Regions from separate parts of the Streptomyces sp. NPDC107581 genome, predicted to be linked through region 3. Evidence: riboswitches for the same ligand, from Rfam matches in the RefSeq annotation. Region 3 holds a riboswitch; each other region holds the start of a gene.

What was found. Region 3 has a riboswitch for ZMP and ZTP ahead of ACZ7P3_RS15495 (bifunctional 5,10-methylenetetrahydrofolate dehydrogenase/5,10-methenyltetrahydrofolate cyclohydrolase). Riboswitches for the same ligand answer to the same signal wherever they lie in the genome.
Region 1: another riboswitch for ZMP and ZTP. It lies ahead of ACZ7P3_RS19210 (glycine hydroxymethyltransferase); the one in region 3 lies ahead of ACZ7P3_RS15495 (bifunctional 5,10-methylenetetrahydrofolate dehydrogenase/5,10-methenyltetrahydrofolate cyclohydrolase).
Region 2: another riboswitch for ZMP and ZTP. It lies ahead of ACZ7P3_RS10490 (maleylpyruvate isomerase family mycothiol-dependent enzyme); the one in region 3 lies ahead of ACZ7P3_RS15495 (bifunctional 5,10-methylenetetrahydrofolate dehydrogenase/5,10-methenyltetrahydrofolate cyclohydrolase).

Annotation. Positions count from the first base shown of each region.
Region 1 is NZ_JBVKBH010000007.1:74,191-83,731, reverse strand. Features, by position in the region: gene ACZ7P3_RS19240 (M4 family metallopeptidase) at 79-1,137, shown strand; gene ACZ7P3_RS19235 (protealysin inhibitor emfourin) at 1,167-1,433, shown strand; gene ACZ7P3_RS19230 (DMT family transporter) at 1,827-2,669, opposite strand; gene ACZ7P3_RS19225 (hypothetical protein) at 2,813-3,181, shown strand; gene ACZ7P3_RS19220 (glutathionylspermidine synthase family protein) at 3,198-4,382, shown strand; gene rocD (ornithine--oxo-acid transaminase) at 4,506-5,759, opposite strand; ZMP/ZTP riboswitch at 5,804-5,892, shown strand; gene ACZ7P3_RS19210 (glycine hydroxymethyltransferase) at 5,924-7,387, shown strand; gene trpS (tryptophan--tRNA ligase) at 7,626-8,639, shown strand; gene ACZ7P3_RS19200 (2'-5' RNA ligase family protein) at 8,869-9,453, shown strand; gene ACZ7P3_RS19195 (decaprenylphospho-beta-D-erythro-pentofuranosid-2-ulose 2-reductase) at 9,472-9,541, opposite strand, start outside.
Region 2 is NZ_JBVKBH010000004.1:107,566-117,106, forward strand. Features, by position in the region: gene ACZ7P3_RS10460 (helix-turn-helix domain-containing protein) at 1-223, opposite strand, end outside; gene ACZ7P3_RS10465 (STAS domain-containing protein) at 678-1,019, shown strand; gene ACZ7P3_RS10470 (phosphoketolase family protein) at 1,136-3,553, opposite strand; gene ACZ7P3_RS10475 (universal stress protein) at 3,777-4,682, opposite strand; gene ACZ7P3_RS10480 (response regulator) at 5,030-5,731, shown strand; gene ACZ7P3_RS10485 (hypothetical protein) at 5,886-6,992, opposite strand; gene ACZ7P3_RS10490 (maleylpyruvate isomerase family mycothiol-dependent enzyme) at 7,165-7,947, opposite strand; ZMP/ZTP riboswitch at 7,968-8,059, opposite strand; gene ACZ7P3_RS10495 (NAD(P)H-binding protein) at 8,615-9,463, opposite strand; gene ACZ7P3_RS10500 (nuclear transport factor 2 family protein) at 9,460-9,541, opposite strand, start outside.
Region 3 is NZ_JBVKBH010000005.1:488,245-497,785, forward strand. Features, by position in the region: gene ACZ7P3_RS15470 (SDR family oxidoreductase) at 1-832, opposite strand, end outside; gene ACZ7P3_RS15475 (MBL fold metallo-hydrolase) at 1,005-1,634, opposite strand; gene ACZ7P3_RS15480 (S-(hydroxymethyl)mycothiol dehydrogenase) at 1,634-2,722, opposite strand; gene ACZ7P3_RS15485 (hypothetical protein) at 2,936-3,211, opposite strand; gene ACZ7P3_RS15490 (nuclear transport factor 2 family protein) at 3,386-3,745, shown strand; ZMP/ZTP riboswitch at 4,148-4,228, shown strand; gene ACZ7P3_RS15495 (bifunctional 5,10-methylenetetrahydrofolate dehydrogenase/5,10-methenyltetrahydrofolate cyclohydrolase) at 4,251-5,099, shown strand; gene ACZ7P3_RS15500 (CU044_5270 family protein) at 5,100-6,125, opposite strand; gene ACZ7P3_RS15505 (RNA polymerase sigma factor) at 6,118-6,696, opposite strand; gene ctaD (aa3-type cytochrome oxidase subunit I) at 6,803-8,428, shown strand; gene ACZ7P3_RS15515 (hypothetical protein) at 8,425-8,760, shown strand; gene ACZ7P3_RS15520 (DoxX family protein) at 9,164-9,541, shown strand, end outside.

The sequences.
Region 1 (9,541 bases), on a different contig from region 3:
CGGAGATCAACCACTCGATCTCATTAATCGCCGCACGAAGGAGTGTCAGCCCCGGTGCCCAGTGCCACATAGCACGACATGAACGCATCGGCTGAACCGTTCTTCCGCACGATCATTCCCCCGCACATCCTCGACAGGCTCGCGGAGTCCGAGGATCCCCGGTACCACGAGCCCGCGCGCCGCACCCTCGAGCACGACGGTGCCCTCCGCACCCAGCGCCGGGTCGTCGCCGCCCGCGGCCTGGCTCCGACCACCCCTGCCGCCGCCTCGGACAGCCCGAACCGCACGATCTACGACGCCCATCACCTGACGACCCTGCCCGGCGGCAAGGTCCACACCGAGGGTGCCGCCCCCGGCAAGGACGCCGCGGTCAACCGCGCCTACAGCGCGCTCGGCGCCACCTTCGACTTCTACCTCAAGGCCTACGGACGCCGCTCCGTCGACGGCACCGGTCTGCCGCTGAACGCCACCGTGCACTACGGCATGGAGTACGACAACGCCTTCTGGAACGGCGACCAGATGATCTTCGGCGACGGGGACGGCATTGCCTTCCTCGACTTCACCATCTGCATCGAGGTCATCGGCCACGAACTGACCCACGGGGTCACCCAGTACACGGCCAACCTGGAGTACTACGGCCAGTCCGGCGCCCTCAACGAGTCGGTCTCGGACGTCTTCGGCTCGCTGATCAAGCAGTACTCCCTCGGCCAGACCACCGACCAGGCCGACTGGCTGATCGGCGCGGGCCTGCTCGGCCCCACCATCGACGGCATCGCCCTGCGCTCCATGAAGGCTCCCGGAACCGCCTACGACGACTTCCAACTGGGCAAGGACCCCCAGCCCGCCACCATGAACGACTTCGTCGAAACCCCGCGCGACAACGGCGGCGTCCACATCAACTCCGGCATCCCCAACCACGCCTTCTACCTCCTCGCCTCCGCCCTCGGCGGCTTTGCGTGGGAACGCGCGGGCAAGATCTGGTACGAGACGCTGACCGGCGGCAACCTGGCCTCCGACGCCGACTTCGCCACGTTCGCCCGGCAGACCGCGGCCACGGCCCGGAGCCTGTTCGGCGAGGGCGACGAGACCAAGGCGGTGCTCAAGGCCTGGGCCCAGGTGGGGGTCCCCATCTCGTAACCCGGCCCGTACCGGGCGACAATGGCGGCATGCGGATCGCCATCACCCGTACCGGCGGGTTCGCCGGTATCGAGCGTCGGGCCGAACTGGACACGTCCGGCCGGCCCGACGTCACGCACCTCGAGGCCCTGGCCCACCACGCCCTCGCCCCGGGCCACGACTCCCCCGCCCGCGGTGTCCCCGACGGCTTCCACTACGAGATCACGGTCGACGATCGCACGGTCCACCTCGCGGACCCGCACCTCACCGAGGACCAGCACGAGCTGATCAGCACGGTGCTCCGCGAAGGCGCGTGACCCTCTTCCGGTGCATGCGGAGCCGTTCCCTGCACCACCCGTCCCTCCACCATGGCGAACCGACCCGCTCCGGGACCAATTCGCGGCACTCCTGCCCAAGCGGCCTGCGGTCGATCCGGCCCACCCGCTGGGGTGCCACCGCAGCCGCCCGCGACGGGGAGGGCGAACTCGGCACCGTCGGGGCCGGCCGTGATGCCGTAGGGCCCGGCCTCCTTGTCCGCCACGCGGATCTCCGTGGCGGCCGGGGCATCGGAACGGGGCACGGCAACTCCTCGCGGGACAGGCATCGATCAGCTACCGCACCCTGCCCAAGAGGAGACGTTTTCGCGCAGGGTGGCCGGGGGCGACGGGGCGAGCCCTGCGCCGCCGGGGTCGTGCGTCGTCGCGGCGCCCTCAGCCTTCTTCCGTCGCCGGTGTTTCCTCCGTGGCCGGCGCCTCCCCGAACCGTGCCAGCGCCAGTGCCCCCACCACCGCCACCGCGAACCCCAGTACCGCCAGCCAGGCCAGGCCCTCGCGGGTGCGGTCGCCGAGCCAGATCACCCCGACCGCGGCCGGGCCGATCGTCTCGCCGAGCACCAGGCCGGCCGTCGCCGTCGTCACCGAGCCGCGCTGCAGGGCGGAGGTCAGCAGGATGAAGGCGGCGCCGCCGCCGATCAGGAGGGCGTAGGCCGCCGGGTTGGTGAACAGATCGGCCGGCCGCAGCGAGTCGATCAGGCGGACCGACACCTCCACCACCCCGAACCCGAAACCGGCCCCGAGCCCCAGCACCAGTGCCCGCATGCGGCCGGACAGCCGCCCGCCCAGCGGGGCGAGCGCCAGCATGCAGAGCGCCGTCGCGAGCATCGCCCACTTCAGGGCGTCCGAACCGTCCTGGTTCCCCTCCGGGCCGGACGCCAGCGCCAGCATCGCGAGACCGGCGCACACCACGCCGACCGCGCCCCACTCCGTGCCCGTCAGCCGCACCCGCAGCAGGCGCGCCGCGACCACCGCCGTCACCGCCAGACTCGACGCCAGGGCCGCGCCGACCGCGTAGATCGGGATCGAGCGCAGCGCCGCGATCTGGAACAGGAAGCCGAGTCCGTCCAGTGCCAGTCCCGCCAGATAACGCCACTGCCTGAGCGCCCGCAGCAGCAGCGCGGCCTCGCCGCCTCCGCCCGTACCGGCTTCCCGCGCGGCGACCGCCTGCAACACCGTCGCCGTACCGAAGCAGACCGCCGCGGCCAGGGCACACACCATTCCAAAGAGCACGAAGTGACTCTAGGGTAGGCGCGATCCGGCCACCCCCCTCGGTGCCCGTTCCCGCCGGTCTCTAGGCTGGCGGCCGAAAACGGGCCCGACCGACGGGCGTTCAACGGGCAGCCAACGGGGGAGACACCAGCATGGACACCGCACGCCGACGACTTCGCTCCGGAACCGTCCTCCTGGGCGGGATGGGCCTGCTGGCCACCGCCCTGACCGCCTGCTCGTCCTCCGCCCCGGACAAGCGCTGCGTCGACCGCAACAGCTACCAGCTCGCCAAGGGCTACAAGGTCGTCTCCGACAAGAACTGCGGGACGACGAAGGCCTCCGTGAACGGCGCCTGGTACTACGGCGGCAAGAAGAAGGGCTCCTGGGTCGACAGCGGCTCCTTCACCAGGCCGAGCAAGGGATCCGGCTCCGGTTCCGGCTACTCGTCGAGCGGCGGCGGCCACCACAGCGGGGTCCACCGCGGCGGCTTCGGCGGCGGCCACGGCAGCTCCGGCGGCTGAACCCAAGGAGCCGATCATGGAACGCCGTACGACCACTCCGCGCCCCGGCTGGCAGCAGACCGTCGAGGCACAGGGGCTCGTCTACCCCCTGACCCGCCACCCCGACGGCGAACTGCGCCCCTACTGGGACGAGAGCGCCTACTACGCCTTCAGCCTCGACGAGATCGAGAGGCTGGAAGAGACCGTCGAGGAACTGCACCGGATGTGCCTGGCGGCCGCCGGGCACATCGTGGCGGAGAACCGCCTCGCCGACCTCGGCATCACCGACCCGCGCATCGCCGGGGCCGTCACCGAGGCCTGGCACCGCCGCGCCGAACTGCCGGCCGTCTACGGCCGGTTCGACCTGCGCTACGACGGCACGGGCCCGGCCAAGCTGCTGGAGTACAACGCGGACACCCCGACCTCCCTGGTCGAGGCCGCCTCCCCCCAGTGGTTCTGGATGGAGGAGCGCTTCCCCGGCGCCGACCAGTGGAACTCCCTGCACGAACGCCTCGTGGACGCCTGGCGGGTACAGGCGAAGCTGCTCCCGCCGGGCAGCCCCCTGCACTTCGCGCACTCCAGCGCCGACGAACTCGGCGAGGACCTGATGACGGTCGCCTATCTGAAGGAGACCGCCGAGCAGGCCGGCCTCGACACGGACTGGATCTCCATGGAGGAGATCGGCTGGGACACCCTCTCCGGCCGGTTCGTCGACAACCGGCTCCGGTTCATCCGCAGCATCTTCAAGCTCTACCCCTGGGAGTGGCTCACCTCCGACCTCTTCGCCGGACACGTCCTCGACACCCTCGACAACGGCGGCGGCACCGGCAGCACCCTGTGGATCGAACCGGCCTGGAAGATGCTCCTGAGCAACAAGGCCCTCCTCGCGATCCTCTGGGAGCTGTACCCCGGCCACCCCAACCTGCTCCCCGCCTACCTGGACGGCCCGCGCGAGCTGGCCGAGGCGGGCGGCTACGTCGCCAAGCCCCTGCTGGGCCGCGAGGGCGCGGGCGTGACCGTCCACGAGCCCGGCGCGCCCGCGGTCCTGCGGGACGAGCCCTGCTGCTACCAGCAGCTCGCCCCGCTGCCCGCCTTCGACGGCAACCACGTCGTCCTCGGCGCCTGGGTCGTCCAGGACGAGCCCGCCGGCCTCGGCATCCGCGAGTCCTCCGGCCTGATCACCGACGAGTACGCCCGCTTCCTGCCGCACGTGATCCTCTAGCCGGCCAGGCCTTCAGGCCCTGGGGGAACCTTTCGGGCGTTCAGGAAACCCCTCGGGCCCAGAAACCCCCCAGGCCCCAGGAACCCCTCAGGCCCCAGAAACCCCCCAGGCCCCAGGAACCCCTCAGGCCTCCAGGACCGCGCTCAGCTGGGCGAGCCCCCAGTCCAGATCCTCCTCGGAGACGACCAGCGGCGGAGCGATCCGGATGGTGAACCCGTGGGTGTCCTTGACCAGCACACCCCGGTCCATCAGCCGCTCCGACACCTCCCGCCCGGTGCCGACCCGCGGGGCGATGTCCACCCCGGCCCACAGCCCGCGCCCGCGCACCGCCGTCACCCGGCCCGTGCCGAGCAGCGCGCGCAGCCCGTCGTGGAGCCGTGCCCCCAGCTCCGTCGCCCGCGCCTGGAACTCGCCCGAGCGCAGCATCGCGATCACCTCCAGCGCCACCGCGCAGGCCAGCGGGTTCCCGCCGAACGTCGAGCCGTGCTCGCCCGGCCGGAACACCCCGAGCACGTCCGCGCTCGACACCACCGCCGACACCGGCACGATCCCGCCGCCCAGCGCCTTCCCCAGCACATACACGTCCGGGACGACCCCCTCGTGCTCGCAGGCGAAGGTCCGCCCGGTCCGGCCGAGACCCGACTGGATCTCGTCGGCGACGAAGAGCACGTTCCGCTCACGGGTCAGCTCCCGCACCCCCGGCAGATAGCCGGCCGGCGGCACGATCACCCCCGACTCGCCCTGGATCGGCTCCAGCAGCACGGCGACGGTGTTCTCGGTGAGCGCCGACCGCATCGCCGTGAGATCCCCGTACGGCACGATCTCGAACCCCGGCGTGTAGGGCCCGAAGTCCGCCCGTGCCTCCGGATCGGTGGAGAAGCTGATCACGGTCGTCGTACGCCCGTGGAAGTTGCCGCCCGCGACCACGATCTTCGCCATCTCGGAGGGCACCCCCTTCACCCGGTACCCCCACTTCCGGGCCGTCTTCACCGCGCTCTCCACCGCCTCGACGCCCGTGTTCATCGGCAGCACCATCTCCATGCCGCACAGCTCGGCCAGCTCGGTGCAGAACGCGGCGAACCGGTCGTGGTGGAAGGCGCGGGACGTCAGCGTCACCCGCTCCAGCTGCCGCCTGGCCGCCTCCACCAGCCGCCGGTTGCCGTGGCCGAAGTTGAGCGCCGAGTATCCGGCCAGCAGATCCAGATAGCGCCGTCCCTCCACATCCGTCATCCAGGCGCCCTCCGCCGTGGCCACGACCACGGGCAGTGGATGGTAGGTGGGCGCACTGTGCGCGTCTGCGGCGGCGATGAGGTCTTCAGCAGTGGTCACGGCCTCTCCCGGATAGGACGGTGGCCCCCTTCCTATCTCCGCTCGCATGGTGGACGCGGGATCTCGCCCCCGTGGCGCGCCCGGTAGGCTGATCAGCGGGCCGTGACTGGCGCGCTGGGATGGGACGGACCATCGGGGAGCGGCCCGAGCGGGAACTGTGCCGTGCGCCTGGGCCGAACCGAACATGCCGAACGCCACGTCCGGAGGTCCCGATGCCTGAGAATGCCCCCCATTCCGCGTCTCTTTCCGCCGAGTCCACCGCCTTCCGCGCCGCCCTCGACGTGATCCGCGCCGTCGAACCGGGCGTCGCCGACGCCATCGGCCAGGAGGTGGCCGACCAGCGCGAGATGCTCAAGCTGATCGCCTCGGAGAACTACGCCTCCCCGGCCACGCTGCTCGCCATGGGCAACTGGTTCAGCGACAAGTACGCCGAGGGCACCATCGGCCGCCGCTTCTACGCCGGCTGCCGCAACGTCGACACGGTGGAGTCCCTGGCCGCCGAGCACGCCAAGGCGCTGTTCGGCGCCCGGCACGCCTACGTCCAGCCGCACTCCGGCATCGACGCCAACCTCGTCGCCTTCTGGGCCGTCCTCGCGGACCGGGTGGAGGTCCCCTTCCTGGAGAAGACCGGCGTCCGCCAGGTCAACGAGCTCTCCGAGGCCGACTGGGCCGAGCTGCGCCAGGCCTTCGGCAACCAGCGCATGCTCGGCATGTCCCTGGACGCCGGCGGCCACCTCACCCACGGCTTCCGCCCGAACATCTCCGGCAAGATGTTCGACCAGCGCTCCTACGGCACCGACCCGGCCACCGGCCTGATCGACTACGAGGCCCTGCGCGCCCAGGCCCGCGAGTTCAAGCCCCTGATCATCGTCGCGGGCTACTCCGCCTACCCCCGCCTGGTGAACTTCCGGATCATGAGGGAGATCGCCGACGAGGTCGGGGCGACCCTCATGGTCGACATGGCCCACTTCGCGGGCCTGGTCGCCGGCAAGGTCCTGACCGGCGACTTCGACCCGGTCCCGCACGCCCAGATCGTCACCACCACGACCCACAAGTCCCTGCGCGGCCCGCGCGGCGGCATGGTCCTGTGCGACGACTCCCTCAAGGACCAGGTCGACCGCGGCTGCCCGATGGTCCTCGGCGGCCCGCTCCCGCACGTGATGGCCGCCAAGGCGGTCGCCCTCGCCGAGGCACGCCGGCCGTCCTTCCAGGACTACGCCCAGCGCATCGTCGACAACTCCCGCGCACTGGCGGAGGGGCTGATGCGCCGGGGCGCGACCCTGGTCACCGGCGGCACCGACAACCACCTCAACCTGATCGACGTGGCCACCTCCTACGGCCTCACCGGCCGCCAGGCCGAAGCGGCCCTCCTCGAATCGGGCATCGTCACCAACCGCAACGCCATCCCGGCGGACCCGAACGGCGCCTGGTACACCTCCGGCATCCGCATCGGCACCCCGGCGCTCACCACCCGGGGCCTGGGCACGGCGGAGATGGACGAGGTGGCGGGCCTGATCGACCGCGTCCTCACCACCACCGAGCCGGGCACCACCAAGTCGGGCGCCCCGTCCAAGGCGGCCCACGTCCTGGACGCGAAGGTGGCGCAGGAGATCTCCCAGCGGGCGACGGACCTGGTGGCGGGCTTCCCGCTGTACCCCGAGGTCGACCTGGGCTGACCCGCCCGCCCTTCACGAGGCCCGCACGGGGCTCCTCGCGCGGCGGCCCGGCACTGCGCCGGGCCGCCGCGCGGCGCATCGGGAAGCCGCCGCCGGCCGCCACGCCCGCAGGAGTCCTGGTCCGGGCCCGGCCGGCGCCGATCGCACCCGGCTTGATCATCCACCGGACGATCAAGCGGAACGAGCCGGAATCCCCCGGTGTCCTCAGGGGGAGCGCGCAGCTGAGAGAATGGTGAACATGGCCACTGACCGACCCCGCGTGCTCTCCGGAATCCAGCCCACCGCAGGCTCGTTCCACCTCGGCAACTACCTCGGCGCCGTCCGCCAGTGGGTGGCCCTGCAGGAGTCCCACGACGCGTTCTACATGGTCGTCGACCTGCACGCGATCACGGTCCCGCAGGACCCCGCGGAGCTGCGTGCCAACACCCGGCTGGCCGCCGCGCAGCTGCTGGCCGCGGGCCTGGACCCGGACCGGTGCACGCTCTTCGTGCAGAGCCATGTGCCCGAGCACGCCCAGCTCGCCTGGATCATGAACTGCCTCACCGGCTTCGGCGAGGCCTCCCGCATGACCCAGTTCAAGGACAAGTCCGCCAAGCAGGGCGCCGACCGCGCGTCCGTCGGCCTGTTCACGTACCCGATCCTGCAGGTCGCGGACATCCTGCTGTACCAGGCGCACGAGGTGCCGGTCGGCGAGGACCAGCGCCAGCACATCGAGCTGACCCGTGACCTGGCCGAGCGCTTCAACGGGCGCTTCGGCCCGACCTTCACCGTCCCCAAGCCGTACATCCTCAAGGAGACGGCGAAGATTTATGACCTGCAGGACCCGTCGATCAAGATGAGCAAGTCGGCGTCCACGCCGAAGGGCCTCATCAACCTGCTCGACGAGCCGAAGACGACGGCGAAGAAGGTCAAGAGCGCGGTCACCGACACGGACACGGTGATCCGTTTCGACACCGAGAGCAAGCCCGGCGTCAGCAACCTGCTCACGATCTACTCGACGCTCACCGGGACCGGCATCGCCGACCTGGAGGCGTCCTACGAGGGCAAGGGCTACGGCGCGCTCAAGACGGACCTCGCCGAGGTCATGGTCGAGTTCGTGACGCCGTTCCGGGAGCGCACCCAGCAGTACCTGGACGACCCCGAGACGCTCGACTCGGTCCTCGCCAAGGGCGCGGAGAAGGCGCGTGCCGTCGCCGCGGAGACGCTTGCGCAGGCGTACGAGCGGGTGGGTTTCCTGCCGGCCAAGCACTGAGCCGCGAGCCGGGGCAGCACCGGGCGCCCGGGGGCACCGGGAAGGCGTCCGGGGGCACCGGGAAGCACCCGGGAGCACCGCGGCGTACGCCGCACGCATGTCCGAGAGGGCAGAGCGCTGCACATCACTTCTGCTGCGCCTGCCCACAGGACATCCGTGGCCGTACAGTCAATATCCGACGGCCCGGACGAAGCGGCCGAGAAGAGAAAACACGACGACGGGAGACGACGTGGGGACCGTAACGATCGGCGTGTCGATCGCGGTCCCGGAGCCTCACGGCAGCCTGCTCCAGGAGCGGCGCGCGGGCTTCGGCGACCCCGCGGCTCACGGCATCCCCACGCATGTCACCCTGCTGCCGCCGACCGAGGTGGCGGCCGCCGGCCTGCCGGCGGTGGAGGCCCATCTCCTGGAGGTCGCCGCGGCCGGCCGGCCGTTCCCGATGCGGCTGTCCGGGACCGGCACCTTCCGGCCCCTGTCCCCGGTGGTCTACGTCCGTGTAGTCCGGGGTGCGGAGGACTGCAGCAGGCTGCAGCAGCGCATCCGCGAGGCCTCCGGGCCCGTGGCGCGCGACCTGCAGTTCCCGTACCACCCGCACGTCACGGTCGCGCACGGCATCGACGACGCGGCGATGGACCGCGCCTTCGCGGGGCTGGCCGACTTCGAGGCCGAGTGGCCGTGCACCGGCTTCGCGCTGTACGAGCAGGGCGTCGACGAGGTGTGGCGCAAGCTGCGCGAGTACGCGTTCGGCGGGTCCGTGGTGCCGCCGCAGGGGGGCCGTCCCGACATCGAGCGCGGGACGATCGCCAGCCGGTAGCCCCGGCCCCCGGCTCCGTCAGAGCGGCAGTCTGCGGTACAGCGCCCGCGGTGCGTGCCGCAGCGCCGACATCACCAGCCGCAGTGCT
Region 2 (9,541 bases), on a different contig from region 3:
TGACGGTGGTCTCCAGCGCCTGGGCCAGTTTGATCAGTGCGGCCGTGCCCGGCGCGGCACCGGGATGTTCCTCCAGGTAGGCGAGGTAGCCGTCCGCCATCCCGGCGCGCACGGCCGTCTCCCGCCGCGTCAGGCCGAGTTTCGCCCGCCGGGCGGCGATCCGGCGGCCCAGGTCACCCAGGGGGGTCTCCACCGCCACATCCGCGAGCACGTGCGTCGCCACGTTCGGCCCGGTCCGCCCCGTCACAGGCGACGGCTTCCGCGTCGTCGCGCCGGGTGCAGCCCGCGCCGCCGCGCCCGACGGAGCCGGCGTCGCTTTGCTGGACGACGTCCGTTCGGTCGTGCTCGACGGCGTCGGTTCCGTCATGCTCGGCGGCGTCCGTTCCGTCATGCCCGATGGCATCTGTTCGGTCATGTTCGCTCAGGCCTCTCCCGTCGGGCCGCGGGCGACGGCTACACGCGCCGACGTCGGCGGCCGGCCTCCGGCATGGTGCGGGACCGTCTCGTACGTTCATCCTGTGCGGTGCGCGAGAGGCATCGCTCGGGCCGTTCGGCCCTCGCGGCCGACCGGACGGCGCTCATCGGTGGGTAATCGCGCTCAGATGTTGCCCTGGCGGCCTCGGTCCTGGGCCGATCGGCCCTTCCGCGCGCCCCCGAGGCCCCGCTTTGATCGTGCCATGTCCGAGAACCACACGCGCGTGGATCTGTACCCTGCGGACCCCGCGGCCGAGGGCGCAACGGTCGTGGCCCTGCACGGGGAGATCGATCTGCTGGCCGCAGAGACACTGGTGGATCGGCTCGACGCGCTCACCGCCCAGCCGCAGCACGACCTGGTACTCGACCTGCGGCAGGTCGTCTTCATCGACTGCGCCGGGCTGGGCGTCCTGTGCCGGACACGGAACCGGACACTCGCCCGGCGGGGCCGGCTGCGGCTGGTGGCCGACAGCGTGGACTTCCTGCGGCTGCTGCGCACCACCGGCCTGTGGGGCGTCTTCGACGTACAGGCACGGCTGCCATAGCCCCGCCCGGGAGCCGGCAAGTCCACCCCGGAGCCGGGCCTCCTGCCCAGGGGCCCGGGCCCCTGAGGAGAACCGGGTCCCAGCCCCGGAGCAGGGTCCCTGTCCGGAAGCCGGGTTCAGCCGCTCCAGCTCCACTCGGCGACCTCCGGCAGGTCGGTGCCGTGTGCGCGGATCCAGGCATGGTGGCGGGTGCGGGCGTCGGCCATGGCCTGGCGTACGGTGGCCGCGGCCACGGCGAGGCCCGGGACACGGTCGATCACGTCCATGACGAGCCGATAGCGGTCCAGGTCGTTGCGCACGACCATGTCGAACGGCGTGGTCGTGGTGCCGGACTCCTTGTAGCCGCGCACGTGCAGGTTCGCGTGTCCGGTGCGGCGGTAGGCGAGGCGGTGGATCAGCCACGGGTAGCCGTGGTAGGCGAAGATCACCGGCTTGTCGGCGGGGAACAGTCCGTCGTACTCGAAGTCGCTCATCCCGTGCGGATGGTCCTCGTGCGGCATCAGCCGGGTCATGTCCACCACGTTGACCACGCGCACCGCCAGCTCGGGCAGGTGGCGGCGCAGCAGCTGCGCCGCGGCCAGCACCTCCTGTGTGGGTACGTCACCCGCGCAGGCCAGGACGACGTCCGGTTCGCCGCCGTTCTCGGTGCCGGCCCAGTCCCAGATCCCGGCGCCGCGGGCGCAGTGGGCGTCGGCCTGCTCCAGGGAGAGCCAGTCGAAGCAGGGCTGCTTGCCGGCGACGATCACATTGACGTGGTCGCGGCTGCGCAGGGCGTGATCGGCGATGGAGAGGAGGGTGTTGGTGTCCGGCGGGAGGAAGACGCGCACGACCTCGGGGCTCTTGTTGAGGACGTGGTCGACGAAGCCGGGGTCCTGGTGCGAGAAGCCGTTGTGGTCCTGGCGCCACACGTGCGAGGTGAGCAGGTAGTTCAGGGAGGCGACGGGCGCGCGCCAGGGCAGCTCCCTCGATGTCTTCAGCCACTTGATGTGCTGGTTGGCCATGGAGTCGACGATGTGCACGAACGCCTCGTAGCAGGAGAACAGTCCGTGCCGGCCGGTCAGCAGATAGCCCTCCAGCCAGCCCTGGCAGAGGTGCTCGGAGAGGATCTCCATCACCCGGCCGTGCCGGTCCAGGTGTTCGTCGACGGGGAGCGTCTCGGCCTGCCAGGCCTTTCCGCTGGCGTCGAAGACGGCCTGGAGCCGGTTCGAGGCGGTCTCGTCCGGGCCGACGAGACGGAAGTCCCGACGCTCCGCGGTGTTCCGCATGACCTGTTCGAGCAGGGTGCCCAGGACCCGGGTGGGCTCGTGCAGGCTCGCGCCGGGTTTGTCGACGGGTACGGCGATGCCGTCGAGGGCCGGCAGGGGCAGCTCGCGGACGAGGAGGCCGCCGTTGGCGTACGGGGTCGCGCCGAGCCGCTGCGTTCCCTCGGGGACGCAGGCCAGGACGTCCGGGCTCGGCCGTCCGTCGGTGCCGAACAGCTCCTCGGGCCGGTAGGAGCGCAGCCACTCCTCCAACTGCCGCAGATGCGCCGGATTTTCCCGGACTCCGGCCAGCGGCACCTGGTGGGCGCGCCAGGTGCCCGCGACCGGTACGCCGTCGACCTCGGCGGGGCCGGTCCAGCCCTTGGGTGTGCGCAGCACGATCACGGGCCAGTGCACGCGCCCTTCGGCACCCTCCTGGCGTGCACGGTGCTGCAGCCGGGCGATGCTGTCCAGTGCCTCGTCGAAGGCTGCGGCCAGGGCACGGTGCACCATGGCCGGGTCGTCGCCGCAGACGTGGAGCGGTTCGTGGCCGTAGCCGCGCAGCAGCGCGTCGAGTTCGGACTCGGGGAGCCGGGCCAGGACGGTCGGGTTGGCGATCTTGTAGCCGTTGAGGTGCAGGATCGGCAGCACGGCCCCGTCGTGCACCGGGTCGAGGAACTTGTTGGAGTGCCAGGAGGCGGCCAGCGGACCCGTCTCCGCCTCGCCGTCGCCGATGACACAGGCCACCAGGAGATCGGGGTGGTCGAGGGCGGCGCCGTAGGCATGCGCGAGCGAGTAGCCGAGTTCGCCGCCCTCGTGGATCGAGCCCGGGGTCTCGGGGGCCACGTGGCTGGGCACCCCGCCGGGGAAGGAGAACTGCCGGAACAGGCGCTCCATGCCGGGCGCGTCCCGTGACACGTCCGGGTAGGTCTCGCTGTAGCTCCCCTCCAGCCAGGAGTTGGCGAGCACCGACGGACCGCCGTGCCCGGGACCCCAGACGCACAACGCGTCGAGCCCGCGCGCCTTGATGACCCGGTTGAGGTGGGTGTACACGAGGTTCAGGCCGGGCGAGGTGCCCCAGTGGCCGAGCAGCCGGGGCTTGATGTGCGCGGGCTTCAGGGGCTCGCTCAGCAGCGGGTTGGCCATGAGGTAGATCTGGCCGGCCGCGAGGTAGTTGGCGGCGCGCCAGTGCGCGTCCAGGGTGCGCAGTTCCTCGTCGGTGAGCGCGGTGGCGTCCGGGTGGACCGGATGGACCGGGTGGGCCGGGTGGGCCGGGTGGGCCGGGTGGGACATGGGGACTCCGGAAGTCGTCGGCGATGGGTGGCAACGTCGTCGGTCGTTGGCAAGTTTGCGATGAATGTCGGGAAAGTTCCCTCATCGCGACCCCGGGCATGCCGCGTGGTTCGCCCCCGGCGGACACGGCCGGCCTGGCCGGAGTCCGAAGCGGCCTGGCGGGAGTCCGGAGCAGCCGGGCCGGAGTCCGCAGCGGCATTGCGGGAGTCCGGAGCGGGCCGAGTCAGCCGTGGGCGACCACCGCGACCGGGGCGTTGACGTGATGCAGTGCGGCGTGGGTGACATGGCCGATGTGGGCGCCGAGCGGGCTGGAGCGGACGCGCCGGCCGACGACGGCCAGGGACGCGTCACAGGAGGCGCTCACGAGGATCTGCGCCGCACTGCCGCACCGGCTCGCCTCGATCACGTCGACACCGGGGAACTTCTGCCGCCATCTGCGCAGCACCTCGCTCAGGACGGCGGCCTGTCTCCGTGCGAGCGAGCCGGCGAGTTCGGCGTCACCGGGGCAGCGGTGGAAGGAAGTGGTCGGCTCCGTCCAGCCGTGTACGACGCGCAGCGCCGCGCTGCGACGCTCAGCGGCGTCGAAGGCGAACTCCAGCAGCGTGTCGTCGGCATCGCCGGTGTCGAGGCCGAGGACGACGGGCCGGAAGGGCGTCGCGGCCGAGGGCACACCGGAACGATCCATCACGTGCTCGTCCGCGGCCTGCTCGTCCGCCCTGACCAGCACCACCGGTTGTCCGGCGTGGGCGACGACGGACAGGCCGACCGAGCCGACCACGAACCCGCCGATCCCGCCGAGGCACCGCGATCCGAGCACCAGCAGTTCGGCCGCGTTCGCCGCCCGGCACAGTACGTCGGCCGGATTCCCCGTGCGCTCCACGGTGACGACCTCGACACCGGGGTGGCGCAGCCGGATGCCTTCGGTGGACTCGCCCGGATCCGGGTCGGTCCAGTGCCGGAGGGTCTCCGGGCCCGGCAGCGGGGCCTGGGCCATCGGCCCGGGCACCGGCTCCCACACATGGACGATCTTCAGCGGCAGGCCCCGCAGCCGGGCCTCACGGGCCGCCCATTCGGCGGCGGCCCGGCTCTGGGACGAGCCGTCGAAGCCTACGGTGACGGTCCGGGTCATGGACTCCACCTCCCGGGTCGGGAACCCACTTCCAACGTGCTGGTCCGGCGCCGACGGGAGCAGGGGCCGTTCGTCCCCGTCCGGGACCGACCGACCCGGGTGTGCGCGGGCAGCGGCCCGCCCGCGATCATCGTCCGTGCGGACGCGCCCGGGCCCCGGGGCCGCGCGGTTCCTGGTCGGGAGAGCGTCGCGCGGGCAGCCCGCGTCCGACGGCTGGAGTTCGCTCTCGCGCGCCGCGACCATGGGGTGAGTAGGGCCGGTCGGCCCTAGTGCGCACGGCGCCGACGGGTGATGATCAGCGTCGTGGACAGCCCGGAGCCTGTCCCTGCCGGGAACGAGAGGTCGTCATGACCGCGACACGCATCTTCACGGAGCAGAACCCGATCCGCGTGTTCCTGCTGGACGACCACGAGGTCGTGCGCCGCGGACTGACCGACCTGCTGGACGCCGAACCGGACATCTCCGTGGTCGGCGAGGCGGGCACCGCCGAGCACGCTCTGGCCCGCGGCCCCGCGCTGCGCCCGGACGTCGCCGTCCTCGACGTCCGGCTGCCCGACGGGAACGGCATCTCGGTCTGCCGGGAACTGCGCAGCCGGATGCCGGATCTGGCATGTCTGATGCTGACCTCGTTCGACGACGAGGACGCTCTGCTGGACGCGATCATGGCCGGGGCGTCCGGGTACGTCCTGAAGCAGATCAAGGGGTCCGACCTGGTGTCGGCGGTCCGCACCGTCGCCTCGGGCCAGTCGATGCTGGACCCCGCGACGACGGCCCGCCTCATGCGGTCCCTGCGGGCCGACCCTGCCGCGGCGCCCTCACTACCGCCCGAACTGGCGGGCCTGTCACCGCGCGAACGGGACATCCTCGCCCTGATCGGCGACGGCCTGACCAATCGTGAGATCGGCAACAAGCTGTACCTGTCCGAGAAGACCGTCAAGAACCACATCTCACGGCTGCTGGCCAAGCTGGGGGTGCAGCGCCGGGTCCAGGCCGCGGTCCTCGCCTCCCACCTCGAACAGCACGCCTCCGAGGAGAGCCCCGCGCGCTGAGGGCTGCCGCGGAGGCCTGTACGGAGTCGTCGACCGGACCAAGGGAGGACATGCCGGGCGGGTGCGCATCCCCCGCTTGGTCTAGTCGGTGGACGCTGCGCATGTTCGACACTTCGGGAGGTACGAGAGTCGGCGCCGTTCGATTGCCAGTCGACTAGAAGATGTCGGCCGATCCGTCCTGCGTGAGTTTCTCGAGGATCGCGCGCATCCACGGGGCGCGAACGGCCGGTAGCCGGACCAAGGTGTGCTGGAACGTTCCCCGGTCGGCCCGGAACAGGTAGTTGGGGCGCGGCGGGAGCGGGTCGTCGCGGAGGACGTCTTGCGGTATGCCGCCCGACGCGGGAACCGGCAAGTACGGCTGGGGAGAGACCAGCCACAGCCACACCCCCAGCGGCAGGGGCACCGGGTATGCCGATGCAGCCGGGCCGGCGGGGGCCCAAGTCTGACCCGTCCGGGGATGGACCGGTACGAGGAGGATGCCAACGCCCGCGTCGGGGGAGGGTTCTCCTGGTCCAGCCAGGACGGCGCGCCGCGTCGGCAGGCCAGCGGGCAGCAGGGTGTCGAGCGCGCGTTGGAACACGTCCGCGGTGAGACCGTTGGGGACCTTTACCGGCTGTCCTTCGGAGGCCACCAGCAGGTGGGCGAGAGCCTGGCCGGCTGCCGCCTCCCATTGCGGACTCCACGACCAGTAGTGGCTCGGCCCAAACCGTCCTCCCCATGAGGCAATCGGCTCGAAGGGGGGCGTGCTCTCCCCCCTCTCTGCCAGCTCCGCCCAGGAGAACGGCGCAGCGTGGACACCGTCGACGAGTACGCGGCGCACGGCGTCCGAGCTGAGCCGCACTGCCTGCCAGAGCGAGCAATCGTCGACCCTGGTCGCCACGGGCAGGTCGCACGCTTCGCAGGCCATGTTGGGCCCGTCGGCCCCGTCGAGGCCACAGCAGGCACCGCCGCGCTTCTCGGGCATGAGCCGGGTTCCGCGGATATCGCCGGGCGCGATGACGATCGCCCCGGGCGTGCTGTCGGACAGGGCGTAGACCGGCGCGTAGATGCCGCGCGCCTCCGCCTCGCCCGGATCAATCTCGTCCCACATCCGCCACGGCCCTCTCCAGGGGTCCGGGTCCACTGCAAACGTCCCTGACTCCATGAGCACCGGAAGCTGGACCCCATTCCCGTACTTCTGACGGGCGTGGGCCGGAAGGGAGACCTGGGACAAGGGGACGGTCAGCCCGGCATCGCACCGCACACAAACGAAAACGAACAAAAGCCCCCTCCGTATGGGAAACAGCTGCATCGTCGCAGCTCGGCGGCAGCCCGCCAACGTGTTTTCTCATCCGTCATGGACGGTCAACTCAGCGTGGGCGAATGCCAGCCGCCGTCCCTGAGGAAGCCACGCGGCTTGGTCCGGAAAAGGGCGGCGGTGAGTGCGGCCCGCTTCAGGTGACGCCGTCTTCGCCGGCGCGGCCCCAGCCCGGGGACGGCGGCTGCGGCCAGGCCGGCCGACGCGGCAGAGTTGACGTCGGCCGGTCGGACACCAGCCCGGCGGCGGACGTCCGGCCGCTGAGCCAGCCGAGCAGTGCGTGGCCGGGGCCGGCGATCGCCGGACCGCCCGGGCAGACCTCCCAGGACCGTCCGAGATCGACCGCTTCGACCGAGGAAACGGCGAAGCCCTGGGCCTTGAGTGCGGCGAGCGTGTCATCGAGTGCCCAGCAGACGTACGCGGCCGGCCAGTCCGCGGTGCGATAGCCGAGGTCCAGGTCCAGGTGGTGCGTCTCCAGTTCACGCAGACACCGTCGCAGGGTGTACCAGGCGGGGTGCCGCCAGCCTGCCAGGGCGGTGACCATGCTCTCCCAGGCGGTCGCAGGCATGTCCCGGGCCTCCGACACGAACCGCGCCAGGCGGCAACGCACTTCGGCGACCAGGTCGGCGGCGGGCAGCCCGGCGGTCTCCTCGACCGCCCGGGCCAGGGCCGCCGCGTCCCTGCGCGGCCCCGGCTCGGCGCCCGTACGGGCCAGGCGCAGCAGCCACACGTAGGCGTCGGCGCTGTGGGCCACATGGGCCAGCACATGGCCCCGTGTCCAGTGCTCCAGCCGTGAGGGGGCTCGCAGTCCATCGTCGGTCCGGCCCGCTGCGGCCCGGGTGAGCCGGTTGCCCGAGCGGACGACGTCGTCGATCAGGTCATGGATGCCTGCCCTACTCATCGCGGCGGGACTGGTCATGCGCACTCCTGAGCCTCGCGGTGAATCGCCCAGGCGCGCGGCACGGACCCATGACGGCCGAGCCGCTCCCCGGTGGTGGTCCACCCTCGACGCCAGTCACGGCCCTCGGCCACCCTAAGAGATGGCAACCGCCGCCGACAGGCTGCAGGCTGCACCTCAAGGACCCCTTCGCTCACGGGCCTTGCTGCGCGGCGACTTCCACCCTCGCGACCGGGCCGGGGAAGGGCCCGTCCTGTCCGAACCGGATCCACCGACGCCGCGGCGGGTCCAAGAGCTCGCCGAGTCCGGTCCCCGGCATCCCGCCCGCCACCGCCGGCCGAGACAGGGCCGCCGCCGCAGGCGGTCGCGCCGAGGGCCAGGGCGGTGAACCGGCCCGCAGGCGGGGCGCGTTGAACGCCCGCAGCAGGGACATCATGCCTGTGCCGACCGGGATCTGCTGCGCCGTTCCCGGAAGCGCGTGGCGGGTTACGACGGCTTCACCGAGGACCGAGCCCCCGGCCGACGTCCGAGCCCCCGCGGACGGCCGTACCACCGTGGACGGCCGTACCACCGTGGACGGCCGCGCCACCATGGAACGCCGAGCCGCCATGGAACGCCGAGCCACCAGGGACGGCCGCGCAGCGATTGCGCAGGGGCTCGTACCAGACCTGCCGACCCTCCGGTCACCTCAGCCGCTGCGTCGCATCTCTCTTTCAAGGACGGTGCGGAAGGTGTGCGCAGGCCGACCGGTGAGGCGCTGGACGGTGTCGGTGATCCGGTCCTCGGCCCCTTCGGCGATGGCACGGTCCATGCCGGCCAGCATGGCGGCGAACTCGGGCGGCATCAGCGCCGTGAGGCGGTCGCGCATGCCCTCGAAGGACAGACCGCGGTGGACGACAGGCCGGCCGGTGACCTCCGTGACGATGGCGGCGATGTCGTCGTAACTGAGTGCCTCCGGTCCCGTGAGGACGAGATCGGTGTCGGGGGCGCAGTCATCGGTCAGGGCGTGGGCGGCGACGGCGGCGATGTCGTCGGCGTCGACGAAGCCGACCCGGCCGGTCCCGGTGGCGGTCCGGATGGTGCCGTCCTCGCGGATGTCCCGGGCGTGCGCGTGCTCGCCGGTGAAGTTCTGCATGAACCAGGAGGGGCGCAGCACCGCCCACTGGTCGAACAGACCTGGCAGGGCCTGGTGCACCTTGCCCACCGCCGGGCCGCCCGCGGGAACCGCCGAGGAGCTGAGGAGCACTGCGCGGTGCGCGCCTGCGGCGCGGGCCTGCCGGAGGAAGGGCAGCATGATCGGCGCCGGGTCGAAGTCGCCGAGGGGCGGGACGAGGTAGACGCGGTCGACCCCGTCGAGGGCGGCGGCGTGGGTGGCGGGGTCGTGCCAGTCGAAGCGCACCGCCTCCGCGCCGGGGACCGGGGTGGCGTGCCGGCCGGCGGCTCTGACGCGGTGGCCGGCCGCCGTCAGCCGCGCGGTGGTGCGGCTGCCGGTGGTGCCGGTGGCGCCGATGACCAGAGTGGTGCCGGTGCTGGTCATCGGCTGCTCCCGGCGAAGTCGGTGCCGGACTCGAGGACGGCGAGGGGATTCCAGTAGTCGCGGTAGGAGGTGATGTGC
Region 3 (9,541 bases):
CGAGGTCGGTGAAGCCGTACTCCTGGGCGAGGCCGCCGCTGGAGAGGGACCGGCCGTTGAAGCGGGACACGTCGGGGTCGGCGGCGAGTGCGGCGACGGCGCGGCCGGCGAAGTGCGGGGTCTCGGAGATCGCGAAGTGCGGTTCGCGGCGCAGGGCTTCGCGCCAGTTGTCCTCGCGTACGCCGTAGGCGTCGAGCATGATCTCCGAGCGCAGCCAGCCGGGGGTGAGCGCGACGGCGGTGGCGCCGCGCGGGCCGAGTTCGTGCCCCAGGGCGAAGGCCATGCGCAGGACGGACGCCTTGGCGAGGTCGTAGAAGAAGTTCACCCGGTAGGTGCCGCGGTTGTAGTCCGCGGTGCCGTCGGTGACCTCCACCACCAGGCCGCCGGGCCTGCGCAGCAGGAGCGGCAGTGCGAAGTGGCTGGTGACGGCGTGCGTCTCGACGGCGAGACGGAGCAGCCGGAGCCCGTTGTCGAGGTCGTGCTCCCATACCGGCGTGTCCCACGCGAAGAGCTTCTCGCCGCCCCAGATGTCGTTCACGAGGACGTCCAGGCGGCCCTGTTCGTCCTCGATGCGGTCCACCAGGGCCCGTACCGCGGAGGTGTCCAGATGGTCGACGGGTACGGCGATGCCGTGTCCGCCGGCCCGGGTGACGAGGTCGGCGGTGTCCTCGATGGTCTCGGGGCGGTCGTACTCGGAGCGGCGGGCGCGGGTGGTGCGTCCGGTGACGTAGACGGTGGCGCCGGCCGCGCCGAGTTCGACGGCGATACCGCGTCCGGCGCCCCGGGTCGCCCCGGCGACCAGCGCTGCCCTGCCCTGCAACGGCCCTGCCATGTCCGGCCTCCCGTGGGGATACGACTCCGTCGTCATCCACTCTCATGGGAAAGCCGGACATCTCCTGTCGGTATTTCTCGATCTCCTATCGGTATTTCTCGGCATTTCTCAGCGGGCCGGCCCGACGGCTCTTCCCGGCGACGAGCCTGCCGGCCCTGCTCAGGGCCCGCGGTCAGTGCCCGCGTTTGATCCACTCCTCCAGGTGGGGTGCCTCGGCGCCGATGGTGGTGCTGTCTCCGTGGCCGGTGAGGACCTTGGTCTCCGGTGGGAGGGTGAGCAGCCGGCCGCGGATGGAGTCGATGATCGTCGGGAAGTGGGAGTAGGAGCGTCCGGTGGCTCCGGGGCCGCCCCGGAAGAGGGTGTCGCCGGTGAAGACGGTACCGAGTCCGGGTTCGTAGAGGCAGACGGCGCCGGGTGCGTGGCCGGGGGTGTGCAGCACGGTCAGGTCGGCTCCGGCGGTCTCCAGGACCTGGCCGTCGGTGAGATGGCGGTCGGGCTCGCGGTGCGGGTGGGTCTGCTTCCACAGCGGCAGGTCGTCGGGGTGCAGCCAGATGGTGGCGCCGGTCAGGTCCGCGAGGGCGGGTGCGGCGTCGATGTGGTCGTTGTGGGCGTGGGTGCACACGATGGCGGTCAGGCGGCGGTCGGCGACCGCGTCGGCGATCGCCTCGGCGTCGTGGGCGGCGTCGATGACGATCACTTCGCGTTCGTCGCCGACGATCCATACGTTGTTCTCGACGTCCCAGGTGCCGCCGTCGAGGGTGAACTGTCCGCTGGTGACGAGGCGTTCGATGCGGGTGGTCATCACAGCACCACCACCGAACGCAGGACGTCGCCCTGGTGCATCCGGTCGAACGCCTTCTCCACCTCGTCCAGTTCGATGGTCTCGGTGACGAACGCGTCCAGCGGCAGGCGGCCCTGGAGGTGCAGGTCGATCAGCAGGGGGAAGTCGCGGGAGGGCAGGCAGTCGCCGTACCAGCTGGACTTGAGGGCGCCACCGCGGCCGAAGACGTCCAGCAGCGGCAGTTCGAGTTTCATCTCGGGGGTGGGGACGCCGACGAGGACCACGGTGCCGGCCAGGTCGCGGGCGTAGAAGGCCTGCTGGTAGGTCTCGGGGCGGCCGACCGCCTCGATGACGACGTCGGCGCCGAAGCCTCCGGTCAGCTCGCGGATCGCCGTGACGGGGTCGGTCTTCGTGGAGTTGACGGTGTGGGTGGCGCCGAGAGTGCGGGCCATGTCCAGCTTGCGGTCGTCGATGTCCACGGCGATGATCTTCGCCGCGCCGGCCAGGTTCGATCCGGCGATGGCCGCGTCGCCGACGCCGCCGCAGCCGATGACGGCGACCGAGTCGCCGCGGCCGACGTTTCCGGTGTTGATCGCGGCGCCGATGCCGGCCATCACGCCGCAGCCGAGCAGTCCGGCCACGGCCGGGGAGACGGCCGGGTCGACCTTGGTGCACTGTCCGGCGGCGACGAGTGTCTTCTCGGCGAAGGCTCCGATGCCGAGGGCCGGGGAGAGTTCCCGGCCGGTGGCGGCGAGGGTCATCTTCTGCCGCGCGTTGTGGGTGTTGAAGCAGTACCAGGGCCGGCCGCGCAGACAGGCCCGGCAATTCCCGCACACGGCACGCCAGTTGAGGACGACGAAGTCACCGGGTGCCACGTCGGTGACGCCCTCGCCGACCGACTCCACGACGCCGGCGGCCTCATGGCCGAGCAGGAAGGGGAACTCGTCCGAGATTCCGCCCTGTTTGTAGTGCAGATCGGTGTGGCAGACGCCGCAGGCCTGGATGCGTACGACCGCTTCGCCGGGCCCCGGGTCCGGGACCACGATCGTCTCGACCCGTACGGGTTCGTCCTTCCCCGGTGCGATCACGCCGCGGACTTCCTGCGCCATGGCCTGGCCTCTTTTCCTCGATGTGCCTTCGCAGCCGACCCTACGCGTGACCGAACGGTAGTGGCATGGAGCGCGGCTGCGACAGTGGATCTTTCGGCCGAGGTCGCACCGTCGGCGCCGGATCGCCGCAGGACAGCGGTGAGGGCCGTTCCGGCGGGAACGGCCCTCGGATTCCGCGCGAGGATCAGGGCTCGACGGCGGGCAGCGGATCGGTCACGGTGTGGCGAGGTCGGTGACCTGGTCCAGTTCGTCCAGCCGGTTCAGCTCGTCGAGCTTGTCCAGCGCGCGCGTCTGCACCGCGACCCGCGGGACCCGGGACTTGCGCTGGGCGGCGATGCCGCCGGCCGTGTGCGGGTCCACCGTGGCCGACGGGCTGCTCTGCCCGGTGTGCGGCGCGCTCGCCTCGGCCGCGTTCGCCAGCGGCGCGGCGAGACCGGTGACCCCGACGGCCAGGCCGACGGCGGCGACGATACGTCGTGTTGAGATCATGCCTTCAGCAACGGCGCCGGGCTCGGGCCGGACACGGGGGCCCGGCGGCGCTCACCCGTCAGGCGGAGCGCGCCGGCCGCGCTTGCCGTGCCCGCCGGGGCGGAGGAGTCTCGAAGGTGGGGCCCGAACGGTCCGCTCCCCGCGGGACCGCGGGCGCCCGAAGGAGGTCACACCATGGGCACCGCGACGGCCTTCGACACCGAGACACTGCGCCGGGGCATAGAGGGGAGTACGGGAGAGGCCCTTCTGTCGCTCTACACGGATGACGCGGAGATCCGCATCATCGACCGCAACGCCCAGCCGAGCCACCCCACGGTGCTGCACGGCCGGGGCGAGATAGGCGAGATGCTGCAGGACGTCTACAGCCGCGACATGACACACAAGCTGGACCGGTGCGTCGTCCAGGGCGACCAGGCCGCCTACAGCGAGTCCTGCCAGTACGCGGACGGCACCCGTGTCCTCGCCGAGTCGATGCTCACGCTGCGTGATGGCAAGATCGCCGAACAGATCCTGATCCAGGCATGGGACGAGTAGGCAGGAAGGCGGCGAGGGTCCAGGTCAGCTCCCGGCTGACCTGGACCTTCTCGGCCCGGGCGGCACTGGGTCGCTCTCGCGCCCGGCGGCCGGGCCCGGTTTCCGCGGCAGGCCTTGAGGCGTCCCTCGTGCTCCTTCGCTCGGTGCTGCGAGCGGCGCGTCCCCGTCCGCGTCCTTCGCTGGCGCCGGCGCCGGCGCGTCGAACGCGGCGTGCCCGGCCGCGGTGAGGTGCCGTGCGGCGTGGTCGGCATGCGCTTCCGCGGGCGCTCCGGGCCGCGCCGGTTCCGCCGGTGGTCCGGGCCGTGCCGGTTCCGCCGGTGCTCCGGGCCACGCCGGTTCCGCCGGTGCTCCGGGCCGCCGGGGGCCGGGACGTCGGCGCCGCCCGCGCGCTCGGTTACGCTGTGGGCGGGCCGTGACTGGCGCTTGGGTGGAGTACCACCGGGGAGCGGCCCGTGGTCGATGCCGCGCGCCTGGGCGATGAAGGTCAACCAGCTCAGGAGCGCACATGACACAGGCCCGTCTCATGGACGGCACCGCCCTCGCCCGCCGCATCATCGAGGAGACCGCGCAGCGGGCCGCCGATCTGACCGTACGGACGGGCAGTTCGCCCTGTCTGGCCACGGTGCTGGTCGGCGAGGATCCGGCGTCCGCCACCTACGTTCGCATGAAGCAGAACCGCTGCCGCAAGGCCGGGATCGTCTCCCGTCACGTGGCGCTGCCCGCCGCCACGACCACCGCCGAACTCGTCCGTACCCTGCGGGAGTTGTCGGCCGATCCGGCCGTGCACGGCATCCTGCTCCAGCACCCGGCCGGCGATCACATCGACGAGCGGGCCGCGTTCGAGGCCATCGCGCCGGAGAAGGACGTCGACGGCGTCACCTTCGCCTCCTTCGCCACGATGAGCTTCGGCCTGCCGGGGTTCGTGTCCTGCACTCCCGGCGGCATACTCCGGCTGCTCGACGCCCACGGCGTCGACCCCGCCGGGAAGCGGGCCGTGGTGGTGGGCCGCAGTGCGATCCTCGGCAAGCCGGTGGGCATGCTGCTGCTCGCCCGGGACGCGACCGTGACGTACTGCCACTCCCGGACCCGGGATCTGTCCGCCGCGGTCCGGGAGGCCGACATCGTCGTCGCCGCCGTCGGACGGCCGCGGCTGATCCGGGGGCAGGACATCAGGCCGGGCGCGGTCGTCGTCGACGCGGGGTACAACCCGGGGAACGTCGGCGACGTCGACTTCGCATCGGCCGTGGAGCGGGCCTCGCTGATCACTCCGGTGCCGGGCGGTGTCGGCCCCATGACGATCGCCACGCTGCTGGAGCAGACCGTCGACGCCGCCGCCCGGCAGCTCGGGGTGTGATCAGCGCATCCAGGCGCTGTATCCCATGAGGTCCCCGGCCTTCACGCCGTACTCGGGGTCGCTTTCGGTGAAGGTGTCCTCCATACCGAGGACGGCGCCGGTGCGCGGCTCCAGGATCAGCATGTGCCGGATGCCGCGGGTGTCGTACACGTAGGCGTGGCCGGGGCGGCCGAGGCGGTCGGTCACCTCGCCGGCCGGCCGCACCCCCTCGGCCTGTGCGAACAGCCGGACGAGGGCCGCGGACTCGCGGGCGCCGAGGGTCCAGTGGTCGAGCAGTTCCCCTACGGCGTCGAAGAGTTCGGCGGTGCCGAGCGGGGCCGTGCCGCGGCCGGTCCCGGGGCGGGCGATTTCCGTGAGGTAGGCACGCAGGCTCGCCGCGGTGTGCGGCGGGGTTTCTTCGGGCGGGGCGTCGCTCCACATCGGCGGGTACGTGGTCCGGCTGATGACCTGGCCGTCCGCCACCTCGTGCGGGTCGTCGCCCTCGTCGGTGAGGACCGGGCGGCCCGGTCTGCGCGGGTCGGTCGCCACGACCAGTTCGGTGTGACTGGCGTCCGCCCGCCAGCGCACCACCCGCTCCTCGGGAAGCATCACGGGACGCCTGTCGTCGCTCAGGCTGAGGCTCCACGACTGCACGTGGGTGCCCTTGCGCAGGCCGGGAGAGCCCTCCGCCGCGGCCGCGTCGGCGAGGGCGACCATCTCCTTCAGGGGTACGGGCCTGGAGTGGACATGGAGGGTCAGCGGTCGCGGCGCGGCGACGGCCCGCGGGGTGTTCGGGCCGCCGAGCACGGCGTCGACGGCGATCACGAGGACGACGGCGGTGGCGGCGAGACCCCAGACCAGCCGGGCGCGCGGGGTGCGGCCGGGAAGCGCCGGGAGCGGCCGGAACCGGCGCCGTGGGCGGTCCCCTTCGTGCAGCAGCCGTTCCAGGTGCCGCTCGGCACGGTGGTCCAGCGGCTCGTCGCCGAAGCGGGAGCCGTCCGTCGGCACCGGGTTGGCCCGGCGCAGGAGTTCGAGTTCGTCAGCCATGTCGGTGGTCCTTGCAGAGACTCGCGCCGGCGGGGGCGGTCACCGGGGCGGAGTGCCTCTCGGGTGCGGCGGGGCGCATCCGGTCGATCTCGGCTCTGAGGCGGCTGCGGGCCCGGTGCAGGCGCATCGCCGCGGCCCGTGGGCCGCAGCCCACGGCGACCGCGATCTCGTCGGCGGCCAGTTCCTCCCATGCCGCCAGGCGCAGCACCTCCTGGTCCGCCGGGGAAAGCCGGGCCAGCGCCTCGTGCACCCAGGCGCCGGGGGCCTCCGTGTCGGGGCTGTTCACGATGTGCCGGCCGTGCGCCGCCTCGTCGTTGCCCATCCGGTCCACCAGCCGTCGCAGGCGTCCGTAGCCGCGTACCGCGTTCGCCAGGCAGTTGCGTGCCACGCCGTACAGCCAGGGCAGCGGCGACGCGGGCAGGTCGGCCCGGCGGCGCCAGGCCACGGTGAACACCTCCGCCACCACTTCCTCCACTTCGTCGGCCCGCCCCGGCAGTCGCCTGGCGACATAGCGGCTGACCGCCCAGTAGTGCTCGCGATAGGCAGCGGCGAAAATCTCGTCGTTGCTCATGTTCGGTTCGTGTCCGGCACCCCCCGGATCGTCACACCCTTCGTAGGTGATGCTCGTCGCGTCGTCCGAGTGTGACTCAGGCGCCGGGCGCGGACACAGGCGGGGCGTGAAGAGGATCCAAGACATCAAGGCCGTACGGTGGCTGACGACCACCGATCACAAGACGATCGGAACGCTCTATCTGGTCACAGCGTTCGTGTTCTTCCTGATCGGTGGCGTGATGGCGCTGCTCATGCGCGCCGAGCTGGCCCGTCCGGGCCTGCAGATCATGTCGAACGAGCAGTTCAACCAGGCGTTCACGATGCACGGCACGATCATGCTGCTGATGTTCGCGACGCCGCTGTTCGCCGGCTTCGCGAACTGGATCATGCCGCTGCAGATCGGCGCGCCCGACGTGGCGTTCCCGCGGCTGAACATGTTCGCCTACTGGCTGTACCTGTTCGGCTCGACCATCGCGGTCGGCGGCTTCCTCACCCCGCAGGGCGCGGCCGACTTCGGCTGGTTCGCCTACTCCCCGCTGTCGGACGCGGTCCGCTCGCCGGGCGCCGGGTCCGACATGTGGATCATGGGTCTGGCCTTCTCCGGCTTCGGCACCATCCTCGGTGCGGTCAACTTCATCACCACGATCATCTGCATGCGTGCCCCGGGCATGACCATGTTCCGCATGCCGATCTTCGTGTGGAACGTGCTGCTGACCGCCGTCCTGGTCCTGCTCGCCTTCCCCGTCCTCGCCGCCGCGCTGTTCGCGCTGGAGGCGGATCGGAAATTCGGGGCGCATGTCTTCGATGCCGCGAACGGCGGGGCATTGCTCTGGCAACACCTCTTCTGGTTCTTCGGCCATCCAGAGGTGTACATCATCGCGCTGCCGTTCTTCGGCATCATCTCCGAGGTCATCCCGGTCTTCTCCCGCAAGCCGATGTTCGGCTACATGGGTCTGATCGCGGCCACCATCGCCATCGCCGGTCTGTCCGTGACGGTGTGGGCCCACCACATGTACGTCACCGGCGGTGTGCTGCTGCCGTTCTTCTCCTTCATGACGTTCCTGATCGCCGTACCGACCGGCGTGAAGTTCTTCAACTGGATCGGCACCATGTGGCGCGGCAGCCTGTCGTTCGAGACGCCGATGCTGTGGGTGATCGGTTTCCTGGTGACATTCGTCTTCGGCGGGCTGACCGGGGTGATGCTGGCCTCGCCGCCGCTGGACTTCCCCACCTCCGACACCTATTTCGTGGTGGCCCACTTCCACTACGTCATCTTCGGCACGGTCGTGTTCGCGATGTTCGCGGGCTTCCACTTCTGGTGGCCGAAGATGACCGGCAGGATGCTCGACGAGCGCCTCGGCAAGATCACCTTCTGGACGCTGTTCGTCGGGTTCCACGGCACGTTCCTCGTACAGCACTGGCTGGGGGTGAACGGCATGCAGCGCCGGATCCCCGACTATCTGGCGGTCGAGGGGCTCACCACGCTCAACACGGTCTCGACGATCTTCTCGTTCCTGCTCGGCTCGTCCCTGCTCCCGTTCTTCTACAACGTGTGGAAGACCGCCAAGTACGGTGAGAAGGTCGAGACCGACGACCCGTGGGGCTACGGCCGTTCCCTGGAGTGGGCGACCTCCTGCCCGCCGCCCCGGCACAACTTCCTCGCCCTTCCGCAGATCCGCAGTGAGTCACCGGCGTTCGACCTGCATCACCCCGAGGTGTCGCTGCAGGAGCGGGAGTTGACCGCGCGATGAACAGCGGGGACGAGCGCGCTCTGGTCCAGGAGATCGAGGGGCATCTGCTGCTCGCCGCCGCGCGGGAGGAGGGCCGCACGGCGGCGGCGTGTCTCGCCGTCCGTCTCGGCTGGCTCACCGACTCCCAACGCGATGATCTGGAGCGGCAGTTCGAGGCGGCGTATCTGGCGCTGGCCCGCACCTCGTGGCGGCGCACCGCCGAACGCGCCGAGGAGCTGGGGCACATCTACGAGGCCAGGTACCGGGCGCTGCGGCAGCGGCTGGTGGCCTGCTGCGTGCTGGGCGGTGCCCTGCTGGCGGCGACCGGCCTGCTGGTGCTCGCCACCGCTTGAGCGGCACAGGCCGCCGGGCAACCGGACGGAGCACGGCAGCCGAAGGGCACGCGAGAGCTTTCCCGGTCCCACCGAGGGGCCGGGGAAGCTCTCGCGTGCCCGGAATCTGTTGCGATCCCGGAATCTGCCGCGATCCAGAATCTGTCGCGATGCTGGAATCTGTTGCGGCCCCGGAATCCGTAGCGCCGGGCGCAATCCCTGAGACCCGCCGCTTCGTATATAGGTGAGTAAGCACTCGTCGCGCAGTGACCGGTGGTGCCGGCCGGTGCTTCAGCCGTCATATGGAGCGGGCGGGGTGCGTGGGTCCCGGCGTCTGCCGTGCCCGGACCGGTGCCCTCTGCCCGCGTGGGGTAATCACCATTCACCGCACGCCTGTTCCGGCGTTCTTCAGGGGAGCAGCAGCATGCTTGCCGAGCATATTTTGTACCGTCCGGCGAATCCGGAGGACTCGCCGGTGCCTCGGGCCGCCGTGTCGGCATCGTCCGCGGCGGACTGGGGTCTCTTGCTGATCAGGCTCACCTTCGGTCTGCTGATGGCCGCGCACGGCGCTCAGAAATTGTTCGGAATTTTCGGTGGCAAGGGTCTGGCCGCGACCGGCAAGGGGTTCGCGGCTCTCGGATACCGCCCGGGGAACCTCTTCGCCGTGATCTGCGGCCTCTCCGAATCCCTCGGTGGGCTGGGCCTGGCTTTCGGGCTGCTCACTCCGCTCGCGGCTGCCGCTGTGATCGGAGTGATGATCAATGCGATGGCGACCGTGAGCGGCGCCCACGGTCTGTGGGAG